One region of the Micromonospora sp. A200 genome, then DNA from elsewhere that is predicted to be linked to it. Evidence: predicted binding sites of a transcription regulator. Region 1 holds the regulator's gene; the other holds the start of a gene.

Region 1 (10,986 bases):
CTACTAGGGTGCGGCAGAGAAGGTTACTGCCAGACGGCGCGAGGGAGAAGTGGCGTGAACAGGTGGAAGCGGCTGGCCCCGGTCACCGCCGTCGTGGCCTCGGCCGCGATGGTGCTCGCCGGTTGCGGGGGCTCCGGCGACGACGAAGCGGCCGACAAGAGCAAGCTCACGGTCTGGATGATGGGCGAGGGCAGCGACGCCCAGACGAAGTTCCTCGACGGCGTCGAGACCGAGTTCCGGCAGAAGCACCCCGACACCGACGTGGTCGTCCAGTACATCCCCTGGCTGGAGGCGCCGAAGAAGTTCCAGGCGGCGCTCGCCGGTGGTGAGGGGCCGGACGTCACCGAGCTGGGCAACACCGAGACCCAGGGCTGGGCGGCCCAGGAGGCGCTGGCCGACGTCACCGGGAAGATGTCCGGCTGGGCGGAGAGCAAGGACATCCTGCCCGACCTGGTGAAGAACGCCCAGCTCGACGGCAAGCAGTACGGCATCCCGTGGTACGCCGGCGTCCGCGGCATCTACTACCGCACCGACTGGTTCGCCGAGGCCGGCGTGAAGACGCCGACGAACTGGGAAGAGCTGGTCGCCACCGCCAAGGCCGTGCAGGCCAAGAAGCCGGGCACCTACGGCATCGCGCTGCCGGGCAACTCCGAGCTGCCCTTCTACTCGTTCCTCTGGGGCGCCGGCGGCGAGATCGCCACCAACCAGGGCGGCACCTGGAAGTCCGGTTACACCACCCCCGAGGCGCAGAAGGCGGTCAAGTTCTGGACCGACCTGGTCACCGTGCACAAGGTCGCTCCGCCGGCCGCCGCCGGCTGGAACGAGATCGACGCCCGCACCCAGTTCGCCACCGGCAAGGCGGCGATGGCCTTCGGCGGTAGCTGGCAGGGCGGCGCCATCAAGAAGGACAACCCCGACATCGAGAAGGTCTGGGGCACCTTCCCGATCCCCGGCCCGGACGGCAAGCCGGCCCCGGCGTTCGCCGGCGGCTCGGACGTCGCCCTCTGGAAGGACAGCAAGAAGCAGGACCTGGCGTGGGACTACCTCACCGTCCTGCTGAACAAGAAGAACGCGAAGACCTTCGCCAGCAGCCTGAACTTCTTCCCGGTCTACTCCGACCTGGTCAGCGGCGGCGAGTACGCCAACGACAAGATCATGGCCGCGTTCGCCACCACCATGCAGAACACCAAGGTCACCCCGCTGACCCCGAAGTGGGTGGAGGTCAGCCGCACCAAGACGGTGACCCAGGCGATGAACAGCTCGGTGATGAAGGGCCAGAAGACGGTCGAGCAGGCCACCGCCGACGCCGCCGCCGAAATGGAAAGCATTCTCAACGCCAAGTGAGCACCCTGACCAAGCCCACCGGGACTGCCGCCGTGCGGAAGACCTCCGCACGGCGGCGGCCCCACGTGGACCGCCTGCCGTACCTGCTCCTGCTGCCCTGCCTGGTGGTCATCGGGGTGCTGCTGCTCTGGCCGCTCGGCCAGGTGGTGGCGATGTCGTTCTACAAGCTGGACAGCGTCCGGCAGCTGCGCGGCGACCGGGAGTGGCCGTGGGTGGGGCTGGGCAACTACACCCAGATCCTGGGCGACCCGTTCTTCCGTACGGTGCTGCGCAACACGGTGCTCTTCGCCGCCGCGAACGTGGTGCTGACGATGATCCTCGGCACCCTGGTCGGGCTGCTGCTCAACCGGCTCGGCCGGCGGATGGCCACCTTCGTGGCGAGCTGCGTCATGCTCGCCTGGGCCACCCCGGCGCTGACCGGCACGATCGTCTGGAAGTGGATCTTCGACGACACCAGCGGGCTGGTCACCTGGCTGTTCAACAAGCTGCCCGACGGGCTGTCGACCACGCTCTTCGGCCGCAGCGACTGGACCGGGTACGGCTGGTTCAACTCGCCGCTGCTCTTCTTCACCATCCTCACCCTGGTGGTGGTCTGGCACTCGTTCCCGTTCATCGCGGTGAGCGTGCTCGCCGGGCTCAAGAGCGTGCCGAGCGAGCTGCACGAGGCGGCCCGGGTCGACGGGGCCGGGCCGTGGAAGGTGTTCTGGAAGATCACTTTCCCGTTGCTGCGGCCGGTCTTCGGGATCCTGATCGTGCTCAGCACCATCTGGGACTTCAAGGTCTTCACCCAGCAGTTCGTGCTGGCCGGCGGCACCCAGGACCGGCCGACGTTCATGCTCTCCATCTACTCGTACGCCGAGGCCTTCTCGCCGCCGCCCAAGTACGGCGTGGGCTCCGCGATCGCGGTCATCCTCACCCTGATCCTGCTGGTGGTGACCGGTCTCTACGTCCGCATGGTGCTCAAGCAGGAGGAGGACGCGTGAGGCGCGGCGCGATGGTGAAGCGGGTCGCCCTCAACGGCGCGGGCCTGCTGGTGGCGCTCTTCGCCGCCTTCCCCGTCTACTGGATGGTCGCCACGTCGCTGAAGCCCAACCGGGAGATCTTCTCGTCGACGCCCCGGCCGGTGCCGGCCGAACCGACCCTGGAGCACTACCGGGAGATCCTCACCGGCAACCTGATCCCGGGCGTGACGTTCGCCGACTTCTTCCTCAACAGCGCTCTGGTGGCGGTGAGCACGGTGCTGCTCAGCGGCCTGGTCGCGCTGCTCGCGGCCACCGCGGTGGCCCGGTTCCGCTTCACGCTCCGGACCAGCTTCCTGATCATGCTGCTGGTGGTGCAGATGATCCCGCTGGAGGCGCTGGTCATCCCGCTGTTCCTGATGATCCAGCGGCTCGGTCTCTACAACACCCTGCCCAGCCTGATCCTGACCTACCTCGGCTTCTCGCTGCCGTTCGCGGTCTGGATGCTGCGCGGCTTCGTGGCCGCGGTGCCCAAGGAGCTGGAGGAGGCCGCGGCGATCGACGGGGCCAGCCGAGCCCAGATCTTCCGCCGGATCCTCTTCCCGCTGGTGGCGCCGGGCCTGGTCGCGACCAGCATCTTCTCCTTCATCACCGCCTGGAACGAGCTGATCTTCGCGTTGACCTTCGTCAACGACCAGGACAAGTACACCCTGCCGGTGGCGATGACCTTCTTCTTCGGCCGGGACGACACCGCGTGGGGGTCCGTGATGGCCGCCTCGACGCTGTTCACCCTGCCGGTGATCGTCTTCTTCCTGCTGGTGCAGCGCCGGATGGTCTCCGGGCTGGTCGCCGGCGCCGTCAAGGGCTGAGCTGCGCGCCCGTCGAGGGCCGGCCGGCGCCGCCAAGGGCTGAGCCGACGGTGGATCGGCGGGTGCCCCGGACCCGGCGTCCACGGCTAGGCTCTGCGCCATGACGGGCAGGCTGGCGGCGGTGAACCTCGGCGTGGTGACCGAGGCGGAGTGGGCGGGCGACGCGAGCGGCCGCACCGGCATCGACAAGCGACCGGTCGACGGTCCGGTGCTGCTGCGCGCCGACGGGGTCGCCGGCGACTTCATCGGCGAGCGGGCCCACCACGGCGGCCCCGACCAGGCGGTCTACGCGTACGCGGGGGAGGACGCCGAGTGGTGGTCGGCGGAGCTGGGGCGCACCGTCCCGCCCGGCGGGTTCGGCGAGAACCTGACCACCTCGGCGGTGGACGTGACCGGGGCGGTCATCGGCGAGCTGTGGGCGATCGGCTCGGCGGTGCTCCAGGTGACCAAGCCGCGTACCCCCTGCACCACCTTCGCCGGGTTCTGGGGCGTACCCGACCTGATCAAGCGGTTCACGGTGCGGGCGGCGCCCGGGGCGTACCTGCGGGTGCTGCGCGAGGGCGAGGTCGGCGCGGGCGACCCGGTCGAGGTGGTGGACCGGCCCGCGCACGGGGTCACCGTCGGCGAGGTGTTCCGGGCGATGAACCTCGAACCGGAGCTGTTGCCCCGGCTGCTGGACGCCGCCGAGCTGCCGGAGCCGGTCCTGGAGAAGGTCCGTCGCCGGGTGGCCGGCACCCGCCCCTGAGCTGGGGCCTCGGGCCTCGGGCCGGGCGACACCGGTAGACCGGCGTCCGCGTCGGGGCCGCGAGGTGCCGGCGACCGGGGTCAGCCCTCGGCGAAGACCTCCGCCAGCACCTGGCCGTCGGCCGGGCGGCCGTCGGAGACCTTGGCCCAGGTGCCGTTCTCGGCGGTCCACTCCAGGCCGGCGAAGCGGACCCGCTTCACCCCGTGGTCGGGCGCGTGCGACACCAGCCAGTGGGCGTACCGCCAGCCGTCGCGACGGTCGGTGGCGGGCACGGTGAGCCCGGTCAGCGCGGCCACCGTGCCGGTGCCCGGCAGCCCCCAGTCCAGGGTGAGGCCGCGGGTCAGCGCCGCCGCGGCCGCCTCGCCCCGCATGACCGGCGTCCGGCTCACCGTGCAGGCCACCGCGCCGGTCGCCTCGCCGAGCAGGGCGCGGGTCAGCACCTCGGACTCGTCCGCCCACTTCTGGTACGCCGTCGGGAAGGCCGATCGCTGGACCGCCTGGGCCGCGTCGGTGACCCGCATCTCCTCCCAGCCGCGCACCTTCTTCAGCGCGGCGTAGAAGCGGTTGGCCGCGTACCGCTGGTCGCGGATCTGCTGCGGGGTGCCCCAGCCCTGGCTCGGCCGCTGCTGGAACAGGCCGATCGAGTCCCGGTCGCCGCCGGAGAGGTTGCGCAGGCCCGACTCCTGGTACGCGGTGGCCAGCGCGACCACCACCGCCCGCTCGGGCATCTGCCGTTGGATACCGATCGCCGCGATCGTCGCCGCGTTCGCCATCTGGTCGGCGTCGAGCAGCACCGTGCCGTCGGCCTGGACGGTGCAGCTGCGGCTGGCAACGGGGAGCCGGAGCTGGCCGCCGAGCTGACGGACGACGACCCAGACCCCGAGGAGAGCGACGACCGCGAAGACGACACCGACTGCGACAATTGCCCGACTTCGCACCCGCACCTCCTGTTTCACGGTCATCCCCAGCGTACGTGCCCGAAAAGGCGAGCCGGGTCGGCCGACCGGTTCACGTTTTCGGGAGCAAAGGAGAGAAAGGCCCCGAACCGGTGCTACCGCGCCCCGTCTGCCGGACCACCGTCCAGAGCGGCCACCCATCGAGCCAATCTTTTCTCGCGGAAGGCGAGCACGCCCTCGCGGCCCTCCTCGGAGAGGAAGTAGCCGGTGGAGAGGGCGGACAGCTCGGCGATCTCGCCGGGCAGGTCGGTGGGGGCCGGGCGGCGAAGCAGGCCCTTCGCCCCGGCCAGCGCCTTCGGCGCGCCGCGCACCAGCGAGGCGCAGTAGCGCTCCACCGCCGCGTCCAGCCCGTCCGCCGGCACCGCCGCGGTCACCAGGCCGATCTCGGCGGCCCGCCGGCCGTCGAAGGTGTCCCCGGTCAGGTAGAGCTCGGCCGCCGCGCGTGGGTGCAGCCGGGGCAGCACCGTGGCGGAGATGACCGCCGGGATCACCCCGATCCGCACCTCGGTGAAGGCGAACGTCGCCTCCTCGGCGCAGACCGCCAGGTCGGCCGCCGCGATCAGGCCCAGCCCGCCGGCCCGCGCCGGCCCGGCCACCTTCGCCAGCACCGGCTTCGGGCACTCCCAGACCGCCGCCAGCACGTCGCCGAGCATCCCGGCCGGCACGCTCCCGCTGGCGTACGCGGCGGCCGTCTCCTTCAGGTCCGCGCCGGAGCAGAAGACCGGCCCGGTGTGGTCCAGCACGATCACCCGTACCGCGTCGTCGGCGACCGCCGCGGCGATCCCGGCCAGCAGCTCGGTCATCAGGGGCGTGGAGAGCGCGTTGCGGTTGTGCGGGCTGTCCAGGGTGAGGGTGGTCACCCCACGGGCCGTGGCGACCCGCACGAGGCGGTCGGGAGAGGTCATGCCGGGCACACTAGTGGCCATGCCCGGCGTCCTTCCAGAAGGCGAGACCGTCCCCGTCGACGGGTCGCTGCCCGCCACCGCCCTGAGCGCGGTCGGCGCGCGCGGCTTCGGCGTGTACGTCCACGTGCCGTTCTGTGCCAGCCGCTGCGGCTACTGCGACTTCAACACCTACACGGCGGCCGAGCTCGGCGGCGGCGCCGACCGGGAGTCGTACGCCGACACCGTGCTGGCCGAGCTGGCGCTGGCCGCCCGGGTCCTCGGCGACACCCCGCCGCCCCGGGTGGACACCGTCTTCGTCGGCGGTGGCACGCCGACCCTGCTCCCCGCCGACGACCTGGCCCGGATTCTGGACGGCATCGACCGCACCTGGGGGCTGGCCGCCGACGCCGAGGTGACCACCGAGGCCAACCCCGAGTCGGTCACGCCGGAGTCGCTGCGCACCCTGCGCGCGGCCGGCTACACCCGGATCTCCCTGGGCATGCAGTCCGCCGCGCCCGGGGTGCTGGCGATCCTCGACCGCCGGCACAGCGCCGGCCGGGCGGTCGCCGCCGCGCTGGAGGCCCGCGACGCCGGGTTCGACCACGTCAACCTGGACCTGATCTACGGCACGCCGGGGGAGAGCGCGGCGGATTTCGCCGCCTCCCTCGACCAGGTCGTCGCCGCCGGGGTGGACCACGTCAGCGCGTACGCCCTGATCGTGGAGGACGGCACCCGGCTCGCCGCCCGGATGCGGCGCGGCGAGCTGCCGTACCCGTCGGACGACGTGGCGGCGGACCGGTACCTGGCCGCGGAGGCCGCCCTCGGCGCGGCCGGCTTCTCCTGGTACGAGGTCTCCAACTGGGCCCGCTCCGAGGCGGCCCGGTGCCGGCACAACCTGCTCTACTGGACCGGCGCGGACTGGTGGGGCCTCGGCCCGGGGGCGCACAGCCACGTCGGTGGGGTGCGCTGGTGGAACGTCAAGCACCCCACCGCGTACGCGAAGCGCCTGGCCGCCGGGGAGTCGCCCGGCCTGGCCCGGGAGGTGCTGACCGCCGGCGAGGCGCACATGGAGGACGTCATGCTCCGGCTGCGGCTCGCCTCCGGCCTGCCGCTGGACGCCCTCGACCCGGCGGGTCGGGTGGGTGCCGAGCGGGCGCTGGCCGACGGCCTGCTGGACCCGGCGGGGCACGCGGCGGGGCGGGCGGTGCTCACCCTGCGCGGGCGGCTGCTGGCCGACGCCGTGGTCCGCGACCTGCTGCCCTGATCCCGCGCGGCCCGGCCGGCCCGGGTGGGGCCGGCCGGGACCGAGTCACTTCTTGAAGGCGTAGCTCGCCGGGTAGCGGTAGACCACACCCTCGGTGGCCTTCACCCCGCCGATGATGCCGAAGATGATCGGCACCAGGGCGGTCAGGATCGGGATGAAGAAGAGCACCCCGCAGGTGACGATGGCCAGGACGAAGCCGATGACGTTGGCGATCGCCCAGGTGATCTGGAAGTTCAGCGAGGCCGTGGCGTGCGCCCGCACCGTCGGGGACTGCTGGCCCTTGGCGGAGAGCGCGATCAGCGGCGCCACCCAGCCGAGCAGGCTGCCGCCCACGATCACGCCGACCGGGCCGCCGAAGTGCGCGACCAGCGACCAGGTCTTGTCGTCGTCGGTGGCGTAGCCGCCGCCCGGGGCGCCGTAGCCGCCGCCGGGAGCGCCGTACCCGCCCGCGGTCGGATAGCCGACGCCCGGCGCGGAGTAACCACCCGGCGGTGGGTAGCCACCCGGCGGTGGGTAGCCGCCCGACGGCGGTTGGTCACCGGTGGGTGGCGGATAGCCACCGGGCGGGGGATAGCCGCCCGCCCCGGGTGCCCCGGACAGTGGTGCGGTGGGCGGCTCGTACGACGAGCCGGACGGGGCGGTCGGGTCCGGGCGGTCGCCGGGGTCCCCCGCTCCGGGAGGGCGAGGTGGTTCAGTCATGGACGTCACGGTAGGGGTTGCCGGCAAGCCCTCACCAGAGCGACACCGCCCCGGATGTCCGGATGATCGGCCCTGGCGCGCTGTCCGGGTGGCGGGGCGCACCCGTGGTCCGTCGCTGATCATCGCGTCAGCGGGGACGCCGACGTAGACTGGCACTCGCTACAGTCGAGTGCCAGTGCGCTCGCCCGGGGCGCCTCAGCCGCTCCGGGCCGACGTGCGTCAGGAGGTGGGGAGATTGGGTCTCGACGACCGCAAGCTCGCCGTGCTGCGCGCGATCGTCGAGGACTACGTCGCCACGCAGGAGCCGGTCGGCAGCAAGGCCCTGGTCGAGCGGCACCAGCTCGGCGTCTCGCCGGCCACGGTGCGCAACGACATGGCCGTGCTGGAGGAGGAGGGCTACATCCGGCAGCCGCACACCAGTGCCGGCCGGGTGCCCACCGACCGTGGCTACCGCCTCTTCGTCGACCGGCTGTCCCGGGTCAAGCCGCTGAGCCCGGCCGAGCGCCGGGCGATCGAGCGCTTCCTGGTCGGCGCCGTCGACCTGGACGACGTGGTGCACCGCACCGTGCGGCTGCTGGCCCAGCTGACCCGGCAGGTCGCCGTGGTGCAGTACCCGTCGCTGGCCCGCTCCTCGGTGCGCCACCTGGAGCTGGTGCCGATCTCCACCACCCGGCTGATGCTGGTCATGATCGCCGACACCGGCCGGGTCGAGCAGCGGCTGGTGGAGCTGCCCGCGCCGATCCCCGCCGACCACGTCACCGACCTGCGTCGGCTGGTCAACGAGAAGCTGGTCGGCAGCCGGCTGTCGGAGACCCCGCCGCTGGTCCAGGCGCTGGTCGACGAGTCCGCGCCGCACCTGCGCGGGGCGATGACCACGCTCTCCACCGTGCTGCTGGAGACCCTGGTCGAACGGCACGAGGAGCGCATCGCGCTCGCCGGCACCGCGAACCTCACCCGGGGCGGCCTGCTCGACTTCCAGGGCTCGCTGCGGCCCATCCTGGAGGCGCTGGAGGAGGAGGTGGTGATGCTCAAGCTGATCGGCGAGGCCGAGTCGACCACCACCCGGGTGCTGATCGGCGACGAGAACGAGATCGACAACCTGCGGGCCGCCTCCGTGGTCAGCACCGGCTACGGGCCGGGGGCGACCGCGCTCGGCGGGCTGGGCGTGTTGGGCCCCACCCGGATGGACTACCCCGGCACCATCGCCACGGTGAGGGCCGTGGCACGCTACGTGGGCGAACTGCTGGCCCAGAACTGATCCAGGGCAGGGGCCGGCACCGGCTCCGGCCGACGACCGGCGCAACGCGAGACGAACATGAGGACACCGAACGCAGTGGCCAGGGACTACTACGGCATTCTCGGCGTGAGCCGGGAAGCCTCCGACGACGAGATCAAGCGCGCCTACCGCAAGCTGGCGCGGCAGTTCCACCCGGACGTCAATCCGGACCCGGAGGCCCAGGAGAAGTTCAAGGACATCAACGCCGCGTACGAGGTCCTCTCGGACGACCGGAAACGGCAGATCGTCGACCTGGGTGGCGACCCGCTCGCCCCGGGTGGCGGCGGCGCGGGGCCGGGCGGCCCCGGCGGCGCGGGCCCGTTCGTCGGCTTCCAGGACATCATGGACGCGTTCTTCGGCGGCGCCGCGGGCGGCGCCCGGGGGCCGCGACCGCGTACCCGGCCGGGCGCCGACGCGATCCTGCGGCTGGAGCTGGACCTGCACGAGACCGCGTTCGGCGTCGAGGCGCCGATCACGGTCGACACCGCGGTGCTCTGCACCACCTGCGCCGGCGCCGGCACCGCCGCCGGCACCCACCTGGCCACCTGCGAGGCGTGCGGCGGCCGGGGCGAGGTGCAGTCGGTGCAGCGCACCTTCCTCGGCCAGGTGGTCTCCGCCCGCCCCTGCACCGTCTGTCAGGGGTACGGCACCACCATCCCGCACCCCTGCCCGACCTGCGCCGGCGACGGCCGGGTGCGCACCCGCCGCTCGCTGACCGTCAAGATCCCCGCCGGGGTCGAGGACGGCATGCGGATCCGGCTCGCCCAGCAGGGCGAGGTGGGCCCGGGTGGCGGCACCGCCGGCGACCTCTACGTGGAGATCCACGAGCGGCCGCACGACGTGTACTCCCGCAAGGGCGACGACCTGCACTGCCGGGTCACCGTGCCGATGACCGCCGCCGCGCTCGGCACCCGGCTGACCATCAAGACGCTGGACAGCGAGGAGACGGTCGACGTCAAGGCCGGCACCCAGCCGGGCAGCACGCTGCGGCTGCGGGCCCGGGGCGTGCCGCACCTGCGCGGCACCGGCCGGGGCGACCTCTACGTCCACCTCGACGTGCGGACCCCCACGAAGCTCGACGCCGACCAGGAGAAGATGCTGCGCGACTTCGCCAAGACCCGGGGCGAGGAGGTCGCCGAGCTGACCAAGCAGGGCGGCTTCTTCTCCCGGATGCGCGACGCCTTCAACGGGCACGCCTGAGGTGTCCGCGCCGCTGTTCCTGGTCGAGGCGCTGCCCACCGGCGACACGCTGACCCTGGACGGTCCGGAGGGCCACCACGCGGCCACCGTGCAGCGGCTGCGCGTCGGCGAGGAGCTGCTGCTGGCCGACGGCCGGGGCGGCACGGCCGCCGCCCTGGTCACCGCCGTCGGCCGGGGCACCCTCGACGTGCGGGTCACCTCCCGGGGGTACGCCGACGCGCCGGTCCCCCGGATCGTCGTGGTGCAGGGCATCGCCAAGGGGGACCGGGGCGAGCTGGCCGTGCAGGCGATGACCGAGGTCGGGGTGGACGAGATCGTGCCCTGGGCGGCGTCCCGCTCGGTGACCCAGTGGCGCGGCGACCGGGGCGTACGGGCCCGGGACAAGTGGGTGGCGACCGCCCGGGAAGCGGCCAAGCAGGCCCGCCGGCCCTGGCTGCCGGTGGTGGCCGGCGCCCCGGACGAGTCCACCGGGACCGTGGTGCGGCGGATCGCCGGCGCCGGTGCCGCGTTCGTGCTGCACGAGGAGGCCGAGGATCGGCTGACCACCGCCGAGCTGCCCGGCACCGGCGAGATCGTGCTGGTGGTCGGCCCGGAGGGCGGCATCGCCCCGGTCGAGCTGACCGCCTTCGCCGACGCCGGCGCCCGCCCGGTGCGGCTCGGTCCGTCGGTGCTGCGCACCTCCACGGCCGGGGTGGCCGCACTGAGCGTGCTGGCCACCCGCCTCGGCCGCTGGTAGGTCGTCCTTCAGCAGGGCTGCTCACGCCCCGCCGGCCGCCGGGACGCCGCGAGT
Region 2 (10,986 bases), on a different contig from region 1:
ACGTCGTGTACTTGCCGCCGGCGACCAGGAGCAGCCCCAGCATCGGCTCGAAGACGGCGTGCTCGCGGGAGAGCTTGGAGGTGGAGTCCGCCTCACCGGCGAGCAGCGGGCGCAGCCCGGCGTAGACGCCCTCGATGTCCGCCGTGGACAGCGGCCGGTCGAGCACCGTGTTGACCTGATCGAGCAGGTACTGGATGTCGCGGGCGGAGGCGGACGGGTGGGACCGGTCCAGCCGCCAGTCGGTGTCCGTGGTGCCGATGATCCAGTGCCCGCCCCACGGGATGACGAAGAGCACGCTGGTGGCCGTGCGCAGGATCAGCCCGGTCTCGCCGGTGATCGCCGAGCGGGGGACGACCAGGTGCACGCCCTTGGAGGCCCGCACCCGGATGCCGGGGCGCAGTCCGACGTCGTTGAGCATCCGCGACATGTCGTCGCTCCACACGCCGGTGGCCCCGATGACGGTGCGCGCGCGTACCTCGAACTCGGCGTCCGGCGAACCGGCGGGTGCCTCCAGGTCGCGGACCCGGACCCCGGTCACCTCGCGGGCCTGCCGGATCAGCCCGACCGCGCGGGCGCTGCTCACCACGGTCGCGCCCAGGCTGGCCGCGGTGCGGGCCAGGGTCACCACCAGCCGGGCGTCGTCGACCTGGCCGTCGTAGTAGCGGATGGCGCCGGCCAGCGAGTCGGCCCGCAGGCTGGGGAAGATCCGGCGGGCGCCCTCGCGGGTCAGGTGCCGGTGCAGCGGCATCCCCCGCCCACCGCCGAAGACCCCGGCGAAGGCGTCGTACGCGGCCACGCCGGCACCGTAGTAGGAGCGGCGGAACGCCCGGGCCGGCAGGTCCCGCAGGCCACGGCCGGCGGGCAGCGGCACCAGGAACGGCACCGGCCGGACCAGGTGCGGAGCGAGCCGGGTGGCGAGCAGGCCGCGCTCGGTGAGCGCCTCGTGGACCAGGTGGAACTCCAACTGCTCCAGGTAGCGCAGGCCGCCGTGGATCAATTTGCTGGACCGGCTGGAGGTGCCGGCGGCGTAGTCGCGGGCCTCCACCAGGGCCACCTTGAGCCCCCGGGAGGCGGCGTCCAGCGCGGCGCCCGCCCCGGTCACCCCACCACCGATGACCAGCACGTCGAACCGTTCGGACCGGAGGCGGCGCAGGTCCGCGGCGCGGCGCTCCGGGGAGAGCTGGCCGGCGGCGGATCGGGTCACGTTGGGGTCGCGCACGGGTCCACCGTAACCGCCCGGGGCCCGGGCAGCAGGTCCTGTCCCCCGCCAGGGGCAGGGAGAGGCATTGATCACCCACCGCGCGACGGGGTTCGCGCGATCCGGGCACGCCGGGACGGCACGGACGTCCGGGGGCGGGTCGGGCGTCGTACTGTTTCCGGATGCGGCCCGAGCCACCTCCCACCGGAAGCGACGGGACCACCCGGTCCGCCAACCCCTGGGCGGTGGTGGCGGCCGTGCTGGCGGGCGGCTGGACGGTGGCGACCACCGTGCTGCTCCAGGTCGCCGGCTGGTCCGTCGACCAGGTACGGCTCGCCAGCGGGCTGGACCGGTGGCCGTGGCTCTGGCCGGTGGTCTCCCTGGCCGGCGTCCTGCTGGTCGGCCTGCCGGCCCTGCTGCTGGCGCTGCTCCCCCGGTCCCCGGCGCTGCGGGGCACCGGCCGGGCCTGGCTGGCCGGAGCGCTGGCGCTCGGCGCGCTCGGGGCGCTGCGTGCCCTCCCGCCGGTACACCACGAGCTCTACCTGGCGGCGCTGGCCGCCACCGCCGCCGGGCTGGCCCTGGTCGCCGCCCGGCTGCCGGCCCGACGCCGCGCCCTGCCCGACGGATCGGGGGGCGAGCCCGGGCCGGCCACCCCCGCTGCACCAGGGGGCGAGCCGGAGCCGGCGACCACCCCCGATGCACCGGACGGCGAGCCCGGGCCTGCGGCCACTCCCGACGCACCGGACGGCGCATCCCACACCGGGCGGCGGGCGAGCGCCACCGGCGGGACAGGCGGCCGCTGGCCCGATCCAGTCACCCTGCTCGCGGTGGCCGCCGGGCTGGCCCTGCTGCTCCCCTGGGCCTGGCTCGGCGCGCTGGGCGGCCTGCTGGAGACCGTGCTCGCCGCACTGGCCGCGGCGGCGCTCGGCGCGCTGGCCGGGGTGCTGCTCGACGGGCGGTTCTGGTGCCGGCTCGGGGGCGGCGAGCCACCCGGGCCCGCCCGGCTGGTGTTCCTCGGCGGGCTGGTCGGCGGGGTCACCCTGCTGCTGTTGGCCGCCGGCACCGGCCAGTCCGGGGCCCAACTGCCCGCCCTGCTCGCCGTGCCGCCGGTCGCCTTCACCCTGGCCGCCCTGTACGCGGCCACCCGCCAGGCCGGCACCCGGGCCGTAGCACCGGTCCGCTGGCTGGTCGGCCTGGCGCTGTTCGGCCCGCTCGCCCTGGCCGACCCGGAGGAGGTCTCGGTCCTCCTGGCCACCACCCGCGACGTGCCGTTCTGGGTGGCCGCCGCCGCGGTCGCCGGGCTCGGCGTCGCGGTCCTGCTCGCCGTCGGGTACGGCGTCCTGCTGGCCCGGCCCCGGGCGGTCACGCCCAGCCGGCGGGTGGCCGTGCTGGCCGCCGGCGTGCTGCTGGCCGCGGTCGGGGTGGTCGACGTGGTCCCCGGGCAGCCCGGGCTGCACGGCGAGCGGCTGCTGGTGGTGCTGCGCGAGCAGGCCGACCTGACCGGCATCCCGGCCGGTACGCCGGGCCGGGCCGGTCGGGACGCGCGCGCCGCCGAGGTGTACCGCCGGCTGGTCGCCACCGCCGAGCGGACCCAGGGCGACCTGCGCCGGAAGCTGTCCCGGCTGCGCCTGAGCCCGAGGCCGTACTACCTGGTCAACGCGATCGAGATCGACGGCGGTCCGGCGGTGCGGGCCTGGCTGTCGGGCCGTCCCGAGGTCTCCCGCGTGCTGCTCAGCCAGCGGGTACGGCCGTTGCCCGCCCCCGCCCCGACCACCTCCGGCAACGCGCCGGCGCCGGCCGGCCCGGCCTGGAACATCCGGCTGCTCGGCGCCGACCGGGTCTGGTCGGAGCTGGGGGTGACCGGTTCCGGCGTGGTGGTCGGCAGCTCCGACTCGGGGGTGGACGGCCGCCACCCGGCGCTGGCCGACGGCTTCCGGGGCGGCGACGACTCCTGGTACGACCCGTGGGACCGCACCCGCTCCCCGAACGACGCGGGCGGGCACGGCACCCACACGGTGGGCAGCGCGGTGGGTCGGGACGGCATCGGGGTCGCCCCGGGCGCGCGCTGGGTGGGCTGCGTCAACCTCGACCGCAACCTCGGCAGCCCCGCGCACTACCTGGACTGCCTCCAGTTCATGCTGGCCCCCTTCCCGTCCGGCGGGGACCCGTTCACCGACGGCCGTCCGGCGCGCGCGCCGGACGTGCTGACCAACTCCTGGGGCTGCCCACCGATCGAGGGGTGCGACCCGCGGGCGCTCCGGCCCGCCGCCGACGCGCTGGCCGCCGCCGGCATCCTGGTGGTCGCGGCGGCCGGCAACACCGGCCCGTACTGCGGCTCGATCGCCGACCCGCCCGCGCCGTACCCGGACGTGTTGACCGTCGGCGCGGTGGACCGGAACCGCCGGGTGACCCTCTTCTCCAGTCGCGGACCGGCCCCGGGCGGCGCGGCCAAGCCGGACGTGCTCGCCCCGGGCGCGGGCGTGCTCTCCGCGATGCCGGGCGGCGGCTACGCCACCCTGGACGGCACCTCGATGGCGACGCCGCAGGTGGCGGGCGTGGTGGCGCTGATGTGGTCGGCGAACCCGGCGCTCGTCGGCGACCTGGAGCGCACCCGCCGGATCCTGCGGGAGACGGCGAGGCCCGCGCAGCCGAGCTACCGCTCCCGCGCACCGCAGGACGCCTGCGGCGGGGACGCGAACATCACCGGTGCGGGCCTCGTCGACGCGTACGCGGCGGTGCGGGCGGCCCGGGCCGGCTGATCGGGTCTTGCGCCCACCCGTGGTGGTTGATCTAGGGTCGGCCACCATGGAGTTCACCCTCGCCGACCTGCCCGCCGACCGGGTCCCCGCCGTCGTCGCGCTCTGTGGACGCGCGCTCGACCTGCCCGAGGACGCCGCCGAGGCGGAGTCCGTGGTCACCGCCCTCTGGCCCCGGGCCGCGGCCGACCGGACGGTGCTGGCGGTCGGGGCGTACGCGGGGGACGAACTGGTCGGGGTGCTGATCGGATCGGTCTCGGCGGCGGAGGAGCGCCTCGGGCACGTGGACCTGCTGGCCGTCGCGCCGCAGTGGCGGCGCCGGGGGGTCGGCCGGGCGCTGGTGGCCGAGGCGGAACGGCGGCTCGCCGGCCTCGGCGCGGCCGAGCTGCTGCTGGCCGGGAACCCGCCGTACTACGCCTGGCCGGGCATCGACGTGCGGTACACCCCGGCGGTCTGCCTGGCGCTGGCGCTCGGCTACCGGCAGGACCGTACGGCCTGGAACATGACCGCCGACCTGTCGTACGACGGGTCGCCGGCGCTGCGCACGACGGAGCCGGCGGAGGCGAGGCTGGCCGGCCAGGGCGTGTCGGTACGCCGGGCGGAGCCGGCGGACCTGCCGGCGCTGGCCGCGTTCGCCCGCTCCACCTTCGGCGGCGCCTGGGACGGCGAGCTGGCCGGCTCGGTCGGCCGCGCCGACGCAGGCTGCCACCTCGCGGAGCGGGACGGCGAGATCCTCGGCTTCGCGGCCTGGGGCTCGTCGCGGCCGAGCTGGTTCGGGCCGATGGGCACCGCGCCGGCGGCGGCGGGCTCGGGCATCGGCGGGGTGCTGCTGCGCCGCTGCCTGCGCGACCAGCACGAGGCCGGGATCAGCGCGGCGCAGATCGGCTGGGTGGGCCCGGTGCCGTTCTACTCCGGCAGCGCGGGCGCCCGGATCGAGCGGGTCTTCTTCCTGTACCGCCGCACGCTCTGACGGCCCTGCCGGCCGGACGGGCGCGGCGCGCGCCCCGGGAAAGACCGCGAGATATCGATAAACGGGCGAATGGGATATAGACCCTGATAATGCCATTCGCCCGCATGTGCGATGGCCGCCCCCTACCGTTTCGGTAGAGGAGGCGACCCATGACCACGGACGACGAACAGACCGACGATCCGGTGCCCCGCACCTGGGCTCCGGTCGGCGACCCGCCCATCGCGGTGCCGTTCGACCGGCGGGACTACGGCGACGCGGAGCAGCTCGCCGAGATGACCGGCGTCGACGAGCCGGAGGCCGAGGAGCTGGTGACCGTGGTGGACGAGCCGGTCGCCATCCGCCCGCCGTACGACCGGGCGCAGAAGCGGCGTAACCAGCGCAGCCTGCCCTGAGGAGACGGAAAGGGGCGGACCGCTCGCGCGGCCCGCCCCTTTCGGCGTTGGTGGAGCTGGACTCAGAAGTCCATGTCCCCGCCACCCGGACCAGCCGGGGCGGCCGGGGTCTTCTCCGGCTTGTCCGCCACGACGGCCTCGGTGGTGAGGAAGAGCGCCGCGATCGACGCGGCGTTCTGCAGCGCCGAGCGGGTCACCTTGGCCGGGTCGATGATGCCCGCGGCCAGCAGGTCGACGTACTCGCCGTTGGCGGCGTTGAGGCCGTGGCCCGGCTCGAGGTTGCGGACGTGCTCGACGACCACGCCACCCTCGAGGCCGGCGTTGACGGCGATCTGCCGCAGCGGGGCGTCCAGCGCGATCTTGACGATCTGCGCGCCGGTCGCCTCGTCGCCGGTCAGGTCCAGCTTGTCGAAGGCGGTCTTGCCGGCCTGCACCAGCGCGACGCCACCACCCGGGACGATGCCCTCCTCGACGGCGGCCTTCGCGTTGCGGACAGCGTCCTCGATGCGGTGCTTGCGCTCCTTGAGCTCGACCTCGGTGGCCGCGCCGACCTTGATCACCGCAACACCGCCGGCCAGCTTGGCCAGGCGCTCCTGCAGCTTCTCGCGGTCGTAGTCGGAGTCGCTCCGGTCGATCTCGGCCCGGATCTGGTTGACCCGGCCCTGGATCTGCTCGGCGTCGCCGGCACCGTCGACGATGGTGGTCTCGTCCTTGGTCACCACGACCTTGCGGGCGCGGCCCAGCATGTCGAGGCCGACGGCGTCCAGCTTGAGGCCGACCTCCTCGCTGATGACCTGGCCACCGGTGAGGATGGCGATGTCGGCCAGCATGGCCTTGCGGCGGTCACCGAAGCCCGGCGCCTTGACGGCGACCGACTTGAAGGTGCCCCGGACCTTGTTGACGACCAGGGTGGCCAGGGCCTCGCCCTCGATGTCCTCGGAGATGATCAGCAGCGGCTTGCCCGACTGCATGACCTTCTCCAGGATCGGGAGCAGGTCCTTGACCGACGAGATCTTGCTGTTGACGATCAGGAGGTAGGGGTCGTCGAAGACGGCCTCCATACGCTCCGGGTCGGTCATGAAGTACGCGGAGATGTACCCCTTGTCGAAGCGCATGCCCTCGGTGAGCTCGAGCTCCAGGCCGAAGGTGTTGCTCTCCTCGACGGTGATGACGCCTTCCTTGCCGACCTTGTCCATCGCCTCGGCGATGATCTCGCCGACGGTGTTGTCACCGGCGGAGATGGAGGCGGTGGAGGCGATCTGCTCCTTGGTCTCGACGTCCTTGGCGAGCTTGAGCAGCTCCTCCGAGACGCTGGCCACGGCGGCCTCGATGCCCCGCTTCAGGGCGATCGGGTTGGCGCCGGCGGCCACGTTGCGCAGGCCCTCGCGAACCAGGGCCTGGGCCAGGACGGTCGCCGTCGTCGTGCCGTCACCGGCGACGTCGTCGGTCTTCTTGGCGACCTCCTTGACCAGCTCGGCGCCGATCTTCTCGTACGGGTCCTCGAGCTCGATCTCCTTGGCGATGCTCACACCATCGTTGGTGATGGTGGGGGCACCCCACTTCTTCTCGAGCACGACGTTGCGGCCCTTGGGGCCGAGCGTCACCTTCACGGCGTCGGCGAGCTGGTTCATGCCCCGCTCGAGGCCGCGGCGCGCCTCTTCGTCGAACGCGATCATCTTGGCCATACGGCGTTGTCCTCCTGGACACTCACGGGCCACCCGAGTGTTTGTGCCCCGGATGGGCCGCCTGGTGTACGCACCTTGGGACGTCGCCACCTGGCGACGACGACGTCCTTCGGCCGGGCCGGATAGCCCGCGACGACCGGCCGTGTGCCCCATCGGCGTCTCCAACGCCGCTGGAACCTTGGCCCCACCGTCCCGACCACTGGCACTCACGGTATGCGAGTGCCAATGACTTGTTTAGCACTCTCCCCTGCCGAGTGCAAGCGCACTCGGGCCGGTCAGCCGAGTTCCGCCGCCAGTTGCGCGGCGTTCACCGGCCCCTCGTGGGCCCGCTGCTCGGCGTACGCCACGACCAGCCCGACCAGCTGGACCAGGTAGACCGGGACGACCAGCACCGCGGCCAGCGTGACCACCACGACGGCGCCCACCGCGGTGCCCGGCGCCGCGAACGGGTCGGTGCCCAGCGGCGCCGTGCCGACGGCCTCCAGCACCACGCCCAGCACGCCGCCGAGGACGACCACCACCGCCACCAGCCCGACCCGGCCCAGCACCATGCCGAGCCGGTCGTGGAAGAAGCGGAACGAGCGGCCGATCGGGTTCTGCCGCTCGAAGAGGTAGACCGGGCCGGCCAGGGCGAGCGCGAAGGCGAGGTAGACGCCGGGTAGCACGCAGCAGCTGAGACCGACCGTGACGAGCAGGCCGACCAGCAGGGTCCAGCCGTACAGCCCGGGCGCCCGGCGCAGGCCGTAGCGCAGCGCGCCGCCGAGGTCGGCCGGCTCACCGGCCGCCTGCCGGGTGACCACCCAGGTGCCGGCCGCCCAACCCACGCTCTGCACCAGGTACAGCAGCAGGACGGCGACCAGCGTCGCGCCGCCGAAGGTGAGGAAGTCACCCAGGTAGCCCGGGGGCAGCGAGCCGTCGGCCGGCACCTGCGAGGACGGCTCCAGCCCGAGGGAGATGATCGAGACCACTGCGGCGGGGAGCGCCTGGGTGAGCAGCATGATCGGCAGCAGCGTGCGCCAGCCCCGACGCAGCGCGCCGGCGCACCGGGTGAACCAGCCGTCGACGCCGGCGTGCGGCGGGTTCACCAGCGGGTCGGCCGGGTCCCAGCCGCCGGCGGCCGGCCAGCCGTACGGCAGGTGGCCGGCGTACGGCGGGTAGCCCGGCGGGAAGCCGGCGTACGGGTCGGCGCCGGGCGGGTAGCCGCCGGTGGGCGGGAAGACCCAGCCCTGGTACGGGCCGGCGGGCCCGACCGGGCCGCCCGGCGCGGGCGGGTCCACGGGATCGGGTCCGGGCGGACCCGACGGGGACTGGTCGGACATGAGCACTCCTCAGCGACGGCTGGATCGGCCCACGATCTTCCCTGGTGCCCGCCCGCGCCGCTGCCCCGTGGGGGGCCGGCCGACGAGCGGAACCGGACGCGACTCAGGGGATGACGCGCACCCGCTCGGCCTGCGGGCCCTTCTGGCCCTGGGCGATGTCGAACTCCACCCGCTGCCCGTCGTCCAGCGCCTTGTAGCCGTCCATCTCGATGGCGGAGAAGTGGACGAAGACGTCCTGGCCGCCGTCGACGGCGATGAAGCCGTAGCCCTTCTCGGCGTTGAACCACTTCACGCTGCCCTGTGCCACGGTGCACTTCCTCACTCTGCGCGGCGTTCCACGACCCCGGGCCGGCGGACCGGCACCGGAGGACCACCGCTTCGGCGATCGGTGAGGGCCGCTGAATCGGTGACCGAAATCGCACGCTACACGAGGCGTGACGGCCGCGCACGACCACAAATCGGGCATATTCCGGTGCTCCGCCGACCGTCCGTCCATCGGCGGTGGTCGCTGCGGTATGCATGCGGACATGACACCTGCCCCGGCCCCGCCGGAAGCCCGGAGAGCCACCGTCCGCCGGGTACGCCCCGAGGACGCCGCCCGGATGCGGGCGCTGCGGCTGGAGATGCTCGCGGACGCGCCGCTGGCGTTCCTGGAGACCGTCGCCCAGGCCGCCGCCCGCCCGCACGCCGACTACGCGGCCCGGATCGCCGCGGTCTCCCGGGGCGACCACACCGCACAGTTCGTCGCCGACCCCGGTGGCCGGCTGGTCGGCCACGCCGGCGGCACCGTCTCCCCCGACGAGCCGGGCCTGACCGTCGTCTACGCCGTCTACGTGACCCCCACCTGGCGGGGCAGCGGCCTGCTCGCCGACCTGATCGACGGGGTGGCCGCCTGGTCCCGCGCCGCCGGCCGCCCGGAACTGCTGCTGGAGGTGGTGGTCGGCAACGACCGCGCCTACCGCGCCTACCAGCGGCTGGGCTTCACCGACACCGGCGTACGCGTGCCGCACCCCACCGTCCCCGCCATGCGCGAACTCCAGATGCGCCGCCCCGCCTGACCCCACCGGAGACATCACGCAGGGCAGCACCCCGACGAGCCACACCCCGCTGGAGGCAGTGCCCGGCCCGCCCAGGGACAGGGGACACGACGCAGGGCAGCACCCCGATGAGCCACACCCCCGGTCCCGGCAGCGACGCCCCAAGCGCACCCCGCACGGGTTTCCGGGGGAGCCCGCCCGCGGAAGGATCACGCCTGACCGCCTGGAGCGGGCGGGCTCCCCCGGAAACCCCGACCTGGACCAAAGGCGAAGGCCTAGCCCCGAGACGAAGGCCTAGACGTGCCGCCGGCTCTGCACGATCCGGAACCGGTTCGCCACGTACGCCCCATCGGTCAGCGCGGCGTTCGCGGCCGGGTTGGCGCCGCTGCCGTGGAAGTCCGAGAACGCGGCCGACTGGTTCACGAAGACCCCGCCGGTCAGGTTGCAGGACAGGTGCACGCCGACGTCGACCGCGGCGGCCTCGGTCGCGTCCAGCACGGCCTCGTCGGTGGAGTAGACGGCGGCGGTCAGCGCGCCCTTCTCCCCCACCGTCGCGCGCATGATCTCCAGGCTGTGCGCGGTGGAATCGGTGGCGATGACGAAGGAGATCGGCCCGAACCACTCCCGGCCGTAGGTCGCGGTGTCGTCGGCGGCCAGCTTCACGATGGTCGGCGTCCGCACCACCGCGCCGGGCAGCGCCGGGTGCTCGACGGTACGCGACTCCAGCACCGGCTCGCCGACCTTGGTCACCTCGTCGAGCCGCTCCAGCACCCCGACGTTGACGATGGCGCCGGTCAGCTCGACCCCGCGCGCCGGGTCGGCGGTGAGCTTGCCGACCGCGCCAGCGATGCCGGCGGCCACCTCGTCGAAGCTCTTGTGCCCCTGGTCGGTCTCGATGCCGCCGGCCGGGATGAGGATGTTCTGCGAGGTGGTGCACATCTGGCCGCTGTACAGGGTCAGCGTGAAGCCGAGGTTGCGGCACAAGCCGGCGAAGTCGTCGGTGGAGTCGATGACCACCGTGTTCAGGCCGGCCTTCTCGGTGTAGACGGCCGCCTGCCGGGCGTTCGCCTCCAGCCAGTCGCCGTACTCGGTGGAGCCGGTGAAGTCGACGATCTTCACGGCGGGGTGCAGCGCCAGGGTGGAGGCGAGCTTCTCGCCCGGCCCCTCGGGGGCGAGCAGCACCAGGTTGGGGTCGAACCCGGCCTCGGCCAGCACCTCGCGGGCGTACCGGACGGTGATGGCCAGCGGCAGCACCGCGCGCGGGTGCGGCTTGACGACCACCGGGTTGCCGGTGACCAGCGAGGCGAAGAGACCCGGGTACGAGTTCCAGGTGGGGAAGGTGTTGCAGCCGATCACCAGCGCCACGCCCCGGGGCACCACGTGGAACGTCTTGGTCATCCGCAGCGGGTCGCCCTTGCCGGCCGCCTTCTCCCAGCCGGCCGTCCCCGGGTGCCGGGTCATCTCGGCGTACGCGTAGGCGAGCGCCTCCAGCGCGCGGTCCAGCGCGTGCGCGCCGCCGGCCTGGAAGGCCATCACGAACGCCTGGCCGCTGGTGAACTGCACCGCGTTGGCGAGCTCGAAGATGTGCTTGTGCAGCCGGTCGAGGATCTCCAGGCAGACGCCCACCCG

The links. Region 1 encodes HrcA, which represses chaperone genes, less so after heat shock. Its sites were predicted from a motif close to GGTTNGCACNCTCNNNNNGAGNGTGCNAACC; they were not measured.
Region 2: groL (chaperonin GroEL) is a predicted target of HrcA. The motif match lies at 7,199-7,229, and genes of this name have one in related genera.

The regions. Positions count from the first base shown of each region.
Region 1 covers NZ_JARXXY010000010.1:186,224-197,209, reverse strand. Annotated here, with positions in the region: gene M2302_RS12720 (sugar ABC transporter substrate-binding protein) at 55-1,344, shown strand; gene M2302_RS12715 (sugar ABC transporter permease) at 1,341-2,327, shown strand; gene M2302_RS12710 (carbohydrate ABC transporter permease) at 2,339-3,172, shown strand; gene M2302_RS12705 (MOSC domain-containing protein) at 3,273-3,917, shown strand; gene M2302_RS12700 (hypothetical protein) at 3,998-4,861, opposite strand; gene M2302_RS12695 (enoyl-CoA hydratase-related protein) at 4,969-5,778, opposite strand; gene hemW (radical SAM family heme chaperone HemW) at 5,798-7,021, shown strand; gene M2302_RS12685 (DUF4870 domain-containing protein) at 7,067-7,720, opposite strand; gene hrcA (heat-inducible transcriptional repressor HrcA) at 7,956-8,978, shown strand; gene dnaJ (molecular chaperone DnaJ) at 9,054-10,196, shown strand; gene M2302_RS12670 (16S rRNA (uracil(1498)-N(3))-methyltransferase) at 10,198-10,932, shown strand.
Region 2 covers NZ_JARXXY010000026.1:62,288-73,273, reverse strand. Annotated here, with positions in the region: gene M2302_RS23585 (glycerol-3-phosphate dehydrogenase/oxidase) at 1-1,204, opposite strand, end outside; gene M2302_RS23580 (S8 family serine peptidase) at 1,444-3,957, shown strand; gene M2302_RS23575 (GNAT family N-acetyltransferase) at 4,004-4,924, shown strand; gene M2302_RS23570 (hypothetical protein) at 5,074-5,316, shown strand; gene groL (chaperonin GroEL) at 5,379-7,001, opposite strand; gene M2302_RS23560 (hypothetical protein) at 7,277-8,320, opposite strand; gene M2302_RS23555 (cold-shock protein) at 8,424-8,627, opposite strand; gene M2302_RS23550 (GNAT family N-acetyltransferase) at 8,848-9,378, shown strand; gene paaN (phenylacetic acid degradation protein PaaN) at 9,652-10,986, opposite strand, start outside.